Linked DNA regions of Azoarcus sp. KH32C. The main gene of each other region encodes a partner of the protein of the gene in region 2 in a complex. Links are inferred from orthologs where the notes say so. Each region holds a gene or a part of one and is shown on either strand. Other genes may lie near its edges.

The links.
Region 1: the proteins of AZKH_RS14235 (region 2) and AZKH_RS10940 are in contact, whole or in part, in a cryo-EM structure (PDB 9GE8), measured with the Escherichia coli proteins. The link is inferred for Azoarcus sp. KH32C from one-to-one orthologs.

What each region holds. Positions count from the first base shown.
Region 1 is NC_020516.1:2,515,780-2,521,626, forward strand. What follows is about bases 2,392-5,336. They hold AZKH_RS10940 (arylesterase), read right to left. Parts: upstream 4,198-5,336; coding sequence 3,586-4,197; downstream 2,392-3,585. Other genes in these bases: mnmH (tRNA 2-selenouridine(34) synthase MnmH), read right to left, coding at 2,392-2,479; selD (selenide, water dikinase SelD), read left to right, coding at 2,535-3,575; AZKH_RS10945 (ABC transporter ATP-binding protein), read left to right, coding at 4,181-4,894; hpnE (hydroxysqualene dehydroxylase HpnE), read right to left, coding at 4,901-5,336. Outside these bases: AZKH_RS10920 (sensor histidine kinase), read left to right, coding at 1-1; AZKH_RS10925 (sigma-54 dependent transcriptional regulator), read left to right, coding at 16-1,428; more of mnmH, read right to left, coding at 1,430-2,391; more of hpnE, read right to left, coding at 5,337-5,847. UniProt on the Escherichia coli protein: TesA is a multifunctional esterase that can act as a thioesterase, lysophospholipase and protease.
Region 2 is NC_020516.1:3,233,213-3,240,792, forward strand. What follows is about bases 2,257-5,400. They hold AZKH_RS14235 (ABC transporter permease), read right to left. Parts: upstream 5,003-5,400; coding sequence 2,510-5,002; downstream 2,257-2,509. Other genes in these bases: AZKH_RS14230 (cytochrome c3 family protein), read left to right, coding at 2,257-2,373; AZKH_RS14240 (M20 aminoacylase family protein), read right to left, coding at 5,048-5,400. Outside these bases: GTP 3',8-cyclase MoaA, read left to right, coding at 1-50; AZKH_RS14225 (hypothetical protein), read left to right, coding at 345-1,358; more of AZKH_RS14230, read left to right, coding at 1,471-2,256; more of AZKH_RS14240, read right to left, coding at 5,401-6,217; AZKH_RS14245 (histone deacetylase), read left to right, coding at 6,367-7,317; AZKH_RS14250 (ankyrin repeat domain-containing protein), read right to left, coding at 7,280-7,580.

The sequences.
Region 1 (5,847 bases), 720 kb from region 2 along the record:
AGCGGGGAGGGGACGATGGGACGCGCGATTCTGGTCATCGAGGACGAGGCGGTCCTCGGCAAGAACATCCGGATTTATCTCGAGCGCAGTGCCTACGACGTGCGGGTCGCGGAGACGGCGGAGGAGGGGCTCGCGCTGCTCGACGTCTTCAAGCCCGACGCCGTCGTGCTCGATTTCAACCTGCCGGGCATCAACGGGCTCGATGCGCTAGCGCGCCTACGGGCTTTCGACCGTCATTTGCCGGTCATCATGATCACCGGGCACGGCAGCGTCGAATTGGCGGTCGAAGCGATGAAGGCCGGTGCGCGCGACTTCCTGACCAAGCCCGTCGCCCTCGCAAAACTCAAGTTGTTGATCGACAAGTCATTCAAGGAAACCCAGCGCGACAGTGCGCTCGATTACTACCAGCAGCGCGAGGCCGATGCGGCGGATCTCACGAGCCTGTTCGGCGAATCCCCGCCGATGCGCACGCTCAAGCAGACCTTGCGGCAATTGCTCGACGCGGAGTCGCAGTTGCAGGACGCGGATGCGCCGGCAGTGCTGGTGCTGGGCGAGACGGGCACGGGCAAAGAGCTCGTCGCGCGGGCGCTGCATTACAACGGTCCCCGCCGGGATCGGCCCTTCGTCGAGCTGAACTGCGCGTCGATTCCGGCGCAACTGCTCGAATCCGAACTCTTCGGCTACGAGCGGGGGGCCTTCACCGACGCCCGCGAACGCAAGCTGGGGCTCGTGGAAACTGCGGAGGGCGGAACGCTGTTTCTCGACGAGATCGGCGACATGGACCTGGGCCTGCAGGCGAAGCTCCTCAAGCTGCTGGAAGAAAAGACGGTGCGGCGCATCGGCAGCCTGCGCGATCAGCGAGTCAACGTCCGGATCGTTGCCGCGACGCATCGGCCGATCGATGCATTGGTCGGGGAGGGGCGTTTCCGTGCGGACCTCTATTTCCGCCTGTGCGTCTTCCAGATCATGCTCCCACCGCTGCGCGACCGGGGCGACGATGTGCTGTCGCTCGCGCGCCACTTCATCTCGATCCACGCTGCGAGATACGGCAAGCGCGCGCCTTCGCTATCCCCGGCGGCCGAAGCGCTGATGCTGCGCCACCGCTGGCCGGGCAATGTCCGCGAACTGCGCAACGTCCTCGAACAGGCGGTGCTGCTCAACACCGGGCCGGTCATCGAGGCGTCCCAGTTGTCGCTGACGACGACCGCGGTGCCGCCCTCCGCCGCGACGACGCCGGACGTCGCGCAGACGGCGCAGGGGCGTGCCGATGCACCCGCGCAAACACTCGAAGATATCGAACGCCATGCGCTGCTCGATGCCCTCAAGCAGACCGGCTGGAACGTCTCGCGTGCGGCGCGCCTCCTCGGCGTCAGCCGGGACACGCTGCGCTACCGGATCGAGAAATGGGGGCTTTCGATGGACGCTTGATTCACTGCTGTTCGCGGAGAATGCAGTCTGCAAGCTCCGCGATGCCCGCGTCGCTCAGGTTGCTGCTGGCGAATATCGGCGCTTGCGGAAAGCGGACGAAATTGCGGTTCTGCGAACGCTGGTAGAGCGGATCGTAGTGCTTGTCGATGAACTCGGCGAAGAGCGTGTAGAGCTCGTGCTGGGCGGCCAGCGCCTTCCAGTTGGCCAGCGTTTCGTTGCTCTGCAGGCCCTGCAGGTAGTCGATCTTGTTTTGCAGATCGCTTACATCATCGCCGAGGTAGGCATAGTCCCGCACGAGGAAGTCGAGTCGCGCTTCGCGCGTCGCTTCGATCGCGACGCAGTGGCTTTCGCGCATGCGGGCCATCAGGACTTCGGGAACCTGGATGCGTCCGATCTTGCGGCTCTCGGCCTCGACGTAGACGGGACGAGCCGGGTCGAAGGTCCGCAACACGCCGTAGAGGTCCGTTTCGAAGGACTTCTGCGTCGGCTGCGGCCGGTCGGGCAGCGCTCCGAGCACAGAGCCTTTGTGGGCGGCGAGCTGTTCCAGATCCAGCACTTGCGCGCCAAGCCTGCCGAGCGCTTCGAGCACGCGGGTCTTGCCGCTTCCCGTCGCGCCGCAGATCACGCGAAAGTCGAACCGGCCGGGCAGGACGGCGAGTTCGTCGACGACCAGGTGGCGCCAGCTCTTGTAGCCGCCTTCGAGCTGGCAGGCGTCCCACCCGATCAGGCGCAGCCACGTGACGAAGGAGCCGCTGCGCTGGCCGCCGCGCCAGCAATAGACGAGCGGACGCCAGTTCTTCGGCTTGTCCTGGAAGCGCTCGCGCAGATGGCGCGCGATGTTCTCGGCGACCATCGCGGCGCCGATGCGGCGGGCTTCGAAGGCGGATTGCTGCTTGTAGATCGTGCCGACGATCGCCCGCTGCTCGTTGTCAAGGACAGGGCAACTGACGGCGCCGGGGATGCGGTCTTCGGCGAATTCGGCCGGGCTGCGGGCGTCGATGAACTCGTCAAATTCGGAGAGCTGTGCTACGGTCGCGAGGCCTTTTTTCATGCGTTGTCGCGGCTTTCGGCGTGCGCCGGATGGCCGGTTATTCCTTCAGGATGTCATGGATCAGATCAGACTTACGCAATTCTCCCACGGCGGCGGATGTGGCTGCAAAATCGCGCCGTCGGTGCTCTCGAAACTGCTCGCGCACGCACCCGCCGGCATCGTTCCGCCGGAACTGCTGGTCGGCACCGAAACGGCCGACGATGCGGCGGTGTATCGCCTCAACGAGCATCAGGCGATCGTCGCGACAACCGACTTCTTCACGCCGATCGTCGACGACCCCTTCGATTTCGGCCGCATCGCGGCGACGAACGCGCTGTCGGACGTCTACGCGATGGGCGGGCGCCCGATCATGGCGCTGGCGCTGGTGGGCATGCCGATCGACAAGCTGCCGCCGGAAGTGATCGGACGCATCCTCGAAGGGGGCGCATCGGTCTGTCGGGATGCAGGGATCCCGATCGCCGGCGGCCACTCGATCGACGTGCTGGAGCCGATCTACGGACTCGTCGGGCTGGGCGTCGTCGATCCGGCGCAGGTGAAGACCAACGCCGGTGCGCAGGCGGGCGACGTGCTGATCCTGACCAAGCCGCTCGGCGTCGGCATCCTGTCGGCCGGGCTGAAGAAAGGTGTGCTCGCGCCGGAGGGCTACGCCGAGATGCTGCGCTGGACCACGCTGCTCAATCGCGTCGGTGCGAGCCTGGCGGGCATGAATGGCGTGCATGCGGTCACGGACGTCACCGGATTCGGCCTTGCCGGTCATTTGCTGGAGATCTGCCGCGGCTCGCGCCTCGGGGCGCAAGTGTCCTTCGATGCGCTGCCGAAGATCGACACGGCCGTCCAGCTCGTGCGAGATGGGATCGCGACCGGCGCTTCGACGCGCAACTGGGCAAGCTACGGCGGCGAGGTCCGGCTTGCGGCGGACACGCCGGAATGGCAGCGCAAGCTCATCACCGACCCTCAGACCAGCGGCGGGCTGTTGATCGCGTGTGCGGAGGATAGCGTCGAAGCCGTGCTGGCTGCGGTGCGCGAGGAACAGGGCAACGAAGCGGCGGTGATCGGTCGCATGGTCGCCGGGGAACCGATGCTGCAGGTCGCTTGATGTGTCCGAATCAGTGCCTGATCAGCAAGGCGAGCTGTTTCCAGACCGTCTCGACGATCAGGGGCTGGGCTTCCGCCGTCGGGTGAATCCCGTCGGACTGGAAGAGTTCTCGCCGATCGGCGAATCCGTCCAGCAGGAAGGGCACAAGCGGGATCTTGTACTGATCGGCGAGGTCCGCGTAGGCTTGCTGGAAGCGCCGCGTGTAGGCCGGTCCGTAGTTCGGCGGCAGCCGCATTCCGACCAGAAGTACGCGGGCGCCCTGGCGGCGGGCAAGCTCGATCATCGCGGCGAGGTTCTCCTCCATCAGGTCGGGCTTGAGACCCCGCAGGCCGTCGTTTGCGCCGAGTTCGAGGATCAGGTAGTCGGGCCTGTGGCGTTCGAGCGCAGCGGGCAGGCGTGAGCGTCCTCCGGCGGTGGTTTCGCCGCTCACGCTCGCATTGACGACGGAATGACGGAACCCTTCGCGCTCCAATCGCGTCTGCAACAAGGTGGGCCAGTCCTGCTTCGGTTGCAGGCCGTAGCCAGCCGACAGGCTGTCGCCCCATACCAGGATCGTCGCCGCATCGACGTGCGCGCATGTCACCAACGCAAAGAAGATGAATACGATGGATCGCAGCGGCATTGAATTCTCCATTCCGGTCATAGAGGTGGCGGGACTCGCGAAACGCGTGGACCTGGGCGCGGGGCAGGGAACGCTGGAGATTCTGAAGGATGTTTCGTTCGCCGTGGAGCGCGGCGCATCGGTCGCGATCGTCGGCGCGTCGGGTTCCGGGAAATCCACGCTGCTGGGATTGCTCGCCGGGCTGGATGTTCCAAGCGAAGGCAGCGTGCGCATACGTGGCACCGATATCTTTACGCTCGACGAAGACGCGCGGGCCGCCTTGCGCGGCGAGGCCGTCGGATTCGTCTTCCAGTCCTTCCAACTGCTGCCCGCGCTGACGGCGCTGGAGAATGTGATGCTGCCGCTGGAGCTCGCCGGAAATCGCAATGCCTTGGCGATCGCCCGCCAATGGCTGGAGCGCGTCGGCCTCGGGGAACGGCTGCGGCATTACCCGCGCCAATTGTCGGGCGGCGAGCAGCAGCGCGTGGCCCTCGCGCGGGCCTTTGCGCCGAATCCGCAGTTGTTGCTGGCCGACGAGCCGACCGGCAATCTGGATGCCGTGACGGGCGAGAGCGTCATCGAACTGATGTTCTCGCTGAATCGCGAAGCGGGCACGACGCTGATCCTCGTCACCCACGACGAGTCGCTCGCCGCGCGCTGCAGTCGGGTCCTGCACATGCATGCCGGACGGCTCAGCGGAGCGATCGAGCACGCCTGAAGCGCGTCAGGCGGCGCTGATGCGGATTGTGCGCAATACGCGGCTTGCCGTATCGACGCCTGAGCGAACGGCCGACTCCAGCGTCGCAGGATACTCCGATTCCAGGTAGTCGCCAGCGAGCCACAGGCCGGCCACGGGCGTTTGCGGGCCCGGGCGCATCAGTCCCGGACGGCAGGCGAAGGTCGCGCGTCTCTCGGTGATCACCTGCGACCACTCGGGGCTCGGCAGGCGCACGTCGAGTTCCTGCTCCAACTGGCGATGGACGGCGAGAAGGAGTTCGTCACGGCTCAATCCCTCGTGCGGGCCATGAGCGCTGATCACGCAGGCGACGAGCCCCGGTTGCCCCCCGAGTTGCCCGCGGTCGAAAGCCCACTGAGCCGGTCCGCGCGCGAGCCCGATCATCGGAAAGGGCAGGTGGCAAGTCGGACCCATTGCAAGATAGACGGTCGTGATCGGTTCGTTGGGCAGCCCCTCGATCATCGTTGCAAGCCGATCACAGTCGCCTACCGTGCGCAGGAGTCCTCCGGCGTGATGCGGCGCGGTCGCGAGGACCACTTGGTCGTAGACCTGGCGCGACGAGGGGTCGCCTTCGAGGCGGAAGCCTTCGTCGACGCGTTGGATCGCTTCTACCGGCGTTCCCGTGCGCAACTTGCCTCGCCGAACCGCGAGGTAGCGGGCCGCCGGGACAGGGAAGAGCTCCGAGAGGTCGACGCGGGGGATCAGCAGTTCGCTCGCCGCGGCGCCCGCGGCAAGGCTGTCACGCAGGACATTGGCGAAGATCTGTGCCGACGCCTCGCCGATCGGCGTGTTCAACGCCGCAACGCACAGCGGCTCCCAGACCAGCTTCACGAGATGCGTGGTCTGACGCGTCTCGCGCATCAGTCCCGCGACCGTCAGATCCGGCGCGACGCGAAAGGTGCGCTTCTTGAGCGCCCGCATTAGCCTGAGCATTG
Region 2 (7,580 bases):
CGAACACTGCTGGGCTGCGGAAGATCGAGATGTCGTACATCGGGGGCTGAAAGCCCCCATCCCCTCCGCCGAACTCGATTCCACTGTCGTTCTCCTTGCCCGGATCCGAAGACCGGGCAAGGGACTTGCTTGTCGGGATGCGCGCATCGGCGCCCGATTCCGAGATGACGTCCATCGCGCCACAAGAACTATCCGCCGACGCGATGCCAGGGGCCGCAGCGCCCCTCCCCCGGACAAAACGACTGTTCCGAAAGATGCCTCAACCAAACCAAGCCCGAACTGCTCAGACACTCGCCGCGACCCGCCTCCTGACAGGCACCCTTGCACTCGCTCTTGGACTAGCCATGACTGGTTGCGCCTATCAGGGGGGCACAACGAATAGCGAGAAAGAACCAAAGATTCAACTCGTCTGGCCGGCCGCCCCCGCGGATCCCAGGTTTCGCTACGAGACTCAACTCCGCAATCAGTATGACATTCGTCCCCTGACCGAAGACGAACGCTTGAAACAGATGCTCACGGGCCCTTCGAGCAAACCTGGAGAGCCCGCGTACCGCAAGCCATCCGCCCTTGCCGCTCGGAACGGCAGGATCTACGTCGCCGACCCCCCCACAAACTCGATCGTCGTATTCGACGTACCCCGTGGGCGAGTATTTCAGATCGGGGTTCGCGAACCCAACAACGTCACGAGCCCCACCTCCCTCGCCATCGACGGAGAGAACAACGTCTACGTGCTCGACGCGAAGAGACATCAGGTCATGGTATATGACTCCCTTGGCCTCTTCATGTATGCAGTCGGCAACCCGAAGGAGCTCTCCAAGCCATCGGGAGTCGCCGTTAGCGACGACGGCCAGAAGATATTCATAGTCGACCGTGGCACGGTGGACGGCAATGATCACAAAGTCATCGCTTATTCCCCGGACAACCGCGAGCTATTCCGCATTGGCCCGCGTGGGTCAGCCCCCGGCCGCGTAAGCATTCCCTTGGCAGCAACCGTTACTCGCGGGTCACTGCTTGTTCTCGACTCCGGGAATTTTCGCGTCCAGACCTTCGATCTCGAGGGCAATTTCAAGGGAATGTTCGGAAGCGTAGGCAATGGCATCGGCCAATTTTCCCGCCCGCGAAGCATTAGCGCGGATCAGGACGGAAACATCTACGTCTCGGACGCTTCATTCAACAACGTCCAGATCTTCAGCCCGGCAGGGGAATTGCTTATGTGGCTAGGCGAACCGAGCCTGCGCAATGTGCCGGGCCAATTCGGATTGATTGCAGGGATAGCAGTCGATGAAACGGGACGACTCTACGTTGCAGACCAATACCACCTGAAGGTCGAGGTCTACCGGCCAGAAAAGCCGCAGTGAACTGCGCGGGGCCTTGAGATCATAGGTGGATTGAAAATTGCTTAAAATGCCAATGAAGTAAAAAAATACTTCGGGAACGAGAACCGCCACATCAAATTTCAGGGTGTCACCCATGACAAAAAAGAAAATTCTCTCGGCATGCCTTGCATTGGCGACCGTCCTGCCAGCAATGGACGCATTGTCGGACGGCGACGTTCCGACGAAGTTCTCGAACATGGGAACGATCAGCAACACTCGGCACAACCTGACGCAAAGAGACACGACGGATGGCAATCAACCGGCCGCCGAATTCATGGACTTCGTCCGGAACGATTACATGCAGGTATGCGTGTACTGCCACACTCCGCACGGCGCCAACACGACACTCGCCGCTCCGCTGTGGAACCGCACTAACAAGACCCCTACGGGCGGCTACACGCTCTATAACCAGCAAAGTCTCAGCGGCACGGTCACGCAACCCGGGCCGAACTCCCTTACCTGTCTTTCGTGCCACGACGGTCAAACGGCGATCGACTCCATCGTAAACATGCCAGGCAGTGGCGGATGGAATGCGGCCCAAATGACGACTCAGGACAACACGTTCCTGAACACATGGCCGAAGCCGGCCCGGGCAATCGCGAAAGCTACTTCGCACAACGCCCTCAGCCCAGCGGGCTGCCTCTCCTGTCATAGTCCCGGCCTGGAAAACGGCGCAACAGACTTTAGCGTCTTCGCAATTGGAACCGACTTGTCCAATGATCACCCGGTGGGTGTGAAATTCCCGACCGGGACCGACTGGAATCCGAATACCACCACCAAGGGCAGCGTCAAGTTCTTCGACACGAACGGCAACTCCCGTCCGGACAAGAACGAGCTGCGGTTCTACGATTCGGGCGACGGCTATGAGGTTGAATGCGCCTCCTGCCATGATCCGCACGGGGTACCATCGGCTGGAGTGGGAACCAAGTTCCTTCCGACCTTCCTGCGCGTCACCCCGGAAGGCAGCACAATTTGCCTGACTTGCCACGTCAAGTAATCGGCTGATACGTCAACACGAAGGGCCCGTCAATGACGGGCCCTTCTCATTTTTAGCAAAACTGCATGCACTGATGTCCCTAATTTGAGAATTAAATCCGACCTCAAATCACGATAAGGACTCCGTAGATACCCTCCTACGGATTACGCAGTACCGCCAACGGTGTCCGCCGGAGCAGTTTTCTCATCCCAGCCCAGCCCCCCAGGACCACGGCAGCCGTTCCCACAGTGACGACGAGCATCGACCCGAGTGGGTCCGGCGTATAGGCGATCTTGAACACTTGCCGTCCCAGGCCCCAGCCGATGGTCGACGCTCCGCCGACGGCCATCAGTGTCGCCACCATCCCCAACATACTGAATTCTGCAAGGATCGCCTGACGCATCTGCCGGTTACGGGCGCCAAGCGTACGCAGCATCGCGAGTTCGAACTCCCGCTCGTCGTGGGTCGATTCCAGTGCCGCAAACAGCACGACGAAGCCGGCCACGAGGGCGAAAATGAAGACGAACTGGACGACCAAGACCAGCTGGTCGGTCAAGGCTCGCAACTGTCCGATCACGGCGTCGACATCGATCACCGAGAAGTTCGGGAAGCGGCGGACCAGGTCCTGGGTCAGCCCCTTGTCGTTCTCCGGTTGGCGGAAACTCGTGATCAGGCTGGCGGGGTCGTTTTCGAGCATCCCCGCGCCGGCGATGAAGAAGAAATTGACCCGCATCGAGTCCCACTCGAGCCTGCGCACGCTTGTAATCGGCGCCTCGACCGCGCGGCCGGCCACGGTGAAACGCACGCGGTCGCCCACCTTGAGCAGGAAAGTCTCGGCGAGACCTTGCTCGACCGAGAACTGGGGAGCCGTATCATTGCCGTGCCAAGTGCCGGCGACGATGGAGTTTCCTTCCGGCGGCGAGGTGCCATAGCTCAGGTTGAATTCGCGCTCGGCCAGACGCCGGGTCCGATCTTCCGCGTAATCCTCCGGCCGCACCTCCCGGCCGTTTATGGCGGTCAGGCGTCCCCGAATCATCGGCAGGATCGCTGGAGCAGTCATTCGATGCTCGGCGAAGAACTGCGCGAGCGACTCGCGCTGGTCGGGCTGGATGTTGATGACGAAGCGGTTGGGAGCGTCGGGCGGCGACATCCGCCGCCAGGAGTCGAGCAAGTCTCCACGCACGAGCGTCAGGAGCACGAGGGCGGTCATGCCGACGCCGATTGCACTGACCTGGACGATTGTCGAACCCTTGCGGCGGACCAATGCCGCCAAGCCGTAGCGCCAGCCGCTGCCTCGCATGCTTCCCGCTCCCCTCAGGCGGCCGAGCAGCAGGAGCAGGCCCCACGCAATCGCGGAGAAAAGGCCGAGCGCCAGCGCGAAGCCACCGGAAACCAGGGCCCCCAACCGGAACTCCCCTGCCATCCAGAAGATGACCGCAACCAGGGAGGCCCCGCCGACGAGCCAGGCCGCAGCGCTACGAGCCTCCAGCGGCACGATTTCGCGACGCAGGACGCGCAGCGTCGGGACGTGTCGAAGACGCAGAACTTGCGGGAAGACAAAACCGGTCAGCAATACCAGAGCGATCGAAAGTCCGTAGAGGAGCGGGCGAAACGACGGGGCGGGCAACTCGCCGACGATCGACTTCAACGCCAGGCTGACAAGTCCCTGGTGGACAGCCCAACCGATTAGCGTTCCCAGGACGGCTGCGGCAAGACCGAACAACACGAATTCGCCCAGAACGATGGCCATGACCTGGCGCTGTCGCGCGCCGAGACAGCGCATGACGGCACATGCGTCGAGGTGCCGGCGCATGAATCGACGGGCGGAGAGGCCCACCGCGACGGCCGCGAGGATCACGGCGAGGAGCGCAGCGAGACGGAGAAAGCGCTGGGCCTGATCGAGCGCAGTGCGCACTTCCGGGCGGGCGTTGTCGATGGTCTCGATCGCCTCACCCCGGCCAAGGTGCCCCTTTGCCCAGGCCTCGAATCCCGCGATGGCATCGGGACTCCCGGCGAGGTGCAGGCGCCACGTGGCCCGGCTGCCTTCGACCAGCAGGCCGCTGGCTGGAAGGTCGGCCGCATTGAACATCGCACGGGGCAGCAGGCTGAAGAAGTTCGCGCCCCGGTCGGACTCGAAGGTGACCATCCCGCCGACTCGAAACTCGAGCTCCCCGAGCCCGACCCGATCGCCGACCGAGACGCCCAGTCCCGAGAGGAGACGCTCGTCGAGCCACACTTCGCCACGCTCGGGAACACGTCCGGCGACGATATCGGGCTGGTTCGGTCCGCTGGCGATGCGGACGCTTCCGCGCAAGGGGTAGCCGCTCTCGACGACCTTCACGGCGGCGAGCTGGGCACCTGAATCGCTGCTTACCATGCTCGTGAAGAGAATGCTGCCGACCATTCCCAGATCACGCCGCCGCGCTTCCGTCGTGATCTCGCCGCTCCATGGATGATCCGCCCGCAGCAACAGGTCGCCGCCCAATAGCTGGTTCGCTTCGCGATCGAGGGCGCGGGAGACGCGATCGCCGAGAAAGCCGACGCTGGTCAGCGCGGCGACCGCAACGACGATCGCCAGCCCGAGCAGATGGAGTTCCCCGGCGCGCAGGTCGCGCACCATCATCCGCAAGGCAAGCCGCAGTGTATTCATGAGCGGATCGACGCCTTGCGAAGAAGAAGGTTCAGTCTGCGGGCGTCAGGCGCGTCTCAGGATTCGGCGCGCGAGCTCGACCCAGTATGCAACGCCGACCGGAATTACCTCGTCGTTGAAATCGTAATGCGGATTGTGCAGCGTGCAGCCGCCCTCGCCCGGACCGTTGCCGAGCCAGACATAGCAGCCGGGCTTGTGACGCAGATAGAAGGCGAAATCCTCGGCGCCCATGCTCGGGCGTGCGTTGGTCACGACGCCCGCTCCGCCCGCCAATGCACCGGCGACTTCCGCACACACGGCCGCTTCGTCGGCCGTGTTGATCGTCGGAGGGTAACCGCGGCGATATGTGAGGACGATCTCGACACCGTGCGCAGCGGCCACGCCCTCGCACAGGCGCTGCAGCGAGGCCTCGACGCGCTCCTGAACGGCCTCGCTGAAGGCACGCACCGTGCCGCAGAGTTGGGCGCGATCGGGGATCACGTTGTAGGCCTCCCCGGCGTGGAACTGGGTCACCGAGACGACCGCCGAATCGGTCGGATCGAGCGTGCGACTGACGATAGATTGGATCGCCTGCACGAGCGCGGCGCCCGCGACGATGGAATCCGTCCCGAGGTGCGGCATCGCGGCGTGTGCGCCATGGCCCCGGATCTCGATGTCGAAGCGGTCCGCACTCGCCATCACTGCGCCGGGATGCACGGCAAACTGCCCTGAGGGCAATCCGGGCCAGTTGTGCAGGCCGAAGATCGACTCCATCGGGAAACGATCGAACAGACCGTCGTTGACCATCGCGTCGGCACCGCCCTCGCCTTCCTCGGCCGGCTGGAAAACGAAATGCACGGTGCCGTCGAAATCCGGGTGAGCGGCGAGCACTTCAGCCGCTCCGAGCAGCATCGTCGTGTGCCCGTCGTGCCCGCAGGCATGCATGCATCCCTGGCGGCGCGACTTGTGTGCGAATTCGTTGCGTTCATGGATCGGCAAGGCGTCCATGTCGGCGCGTAGCCCGATCGCGCGCAGGCCGCGTCCGGATCGCAGCGTTCCGACGACGCCGGTACCGCCGACGCCGCGATGCACTTCGAGGCCGAGTCCTTCGAGATGGGCAGCGACGAGTTCGGCCGTGCGATGCTCGGCGAACGCGAGTTCAGGATGGGCGTGGATGTCGCGGCGGATTTCGATGAGTCGGGGGTGACACCGGCGGATCGTGTCATGGATGCTCATGTCTTTCACCTGTTCCAGCGATTCTTCGTGCGTGGGACGTTTCAGTTTAAACGGCCCTGCAACGCCCGTCGAATCCGCTTCGATCGTTCTTGCCGCGGCACGGGGAATTCGTGGACCATTCCGCCATTGCATGGACCGGACACCTTGAAGTGAAACTCTTCTACGCCGACCACTTCGTGCTGCCGCTGCCGCCGGGGCATCGGTTTCCGATGGAGAAATATTCGCGCCTGCGCGCACGCCTGGCCGCTTCGGGGCATTTCGGCGAATCGGATTTCATCGTTCCGACCGCCGCGAGCGACACCGAAATCCTACGGGCCCACGATGCGGGATACCTGTCACGCGCCGCGAGCGGAAGGCTCGAACCGGCCGAGCAGCGGCGCATCGGGTTTCCCTGGACGCCGCAGATGATCGAACGCTCGCGACGGTCCGCCGGTGCGACGCTCGCGGCCTGCCGGCGTGCCCTCACCGAGGGATGCTCGGCGAATCTCGCCGGCGGCACGCATCACGCGCACCGGGACTTCGGTTCGGGCTTCTGCGTGTTCAACGACGCGGCGATCGCCGCGCTGGCGATGCAGGCGGAGGGGCTTGCGCGCAAGGTGGCGGTCGTCGACTGCGACGTCCATCAGGGGGACGGAACGGCGACGATCCTCGCGGGGCGCCGGGATCTGTTCACCTTGAGCCTCCATGGCGCCAAGAATTTCCCCTTCCGCAAGGCGGTGTCGGATCTCGACGTCGAACTGCCGGACGGCACCGGCGACAGCGCCTATCTCGCGGCCTTGAACGATGCTTTGTCCGACCTGTTTTCGCGCTTCGAGCCGGATCTCGTGATCTATCTGGCCGGTGCGGACCCCTTCGAAGGGGATCGACTGGGTCGTCTCGCCTTGACCTTCGACGGCCTCGCGGCGCGCGACCAACTCGTACTCGGGCGGTGCTTCGGTCGCGGCATACCGGTCGCCGTGGCGATGGCTGGAGGTTACGCGGCCGATATCGACGACACGGTATCGGTGCATTTCACGACGGTCGTGACCGCCGCGCGTTTGTCGCGCGATTTTGTGCCGTCGCTTATTGCGCAGCGCGGCGCTTGCGCTCGGCCCGGATGAGATCGGCGATGTCGGTGTTGGCGTTCGCCATGGCCCAGCTTTCGGCGGTGAATCCTGCGTCGTTTTCCTGATCGAGGTTCACGTCCGTCTTCAGCAGACGCCGCACGACGTCGATGTGACCGTTCCGGGCAGCGAGCATCAGTGCGTTCGACTTGTTCGGCGCGAGCAGATTGACGTCCGCGCCGCGTGCCAGCAGGCGCTCGACGAGTTCCAGGCGGCCTTCGAAGGCGGCGTATATCAGCGCGTTCCACCCGTCGTTATTG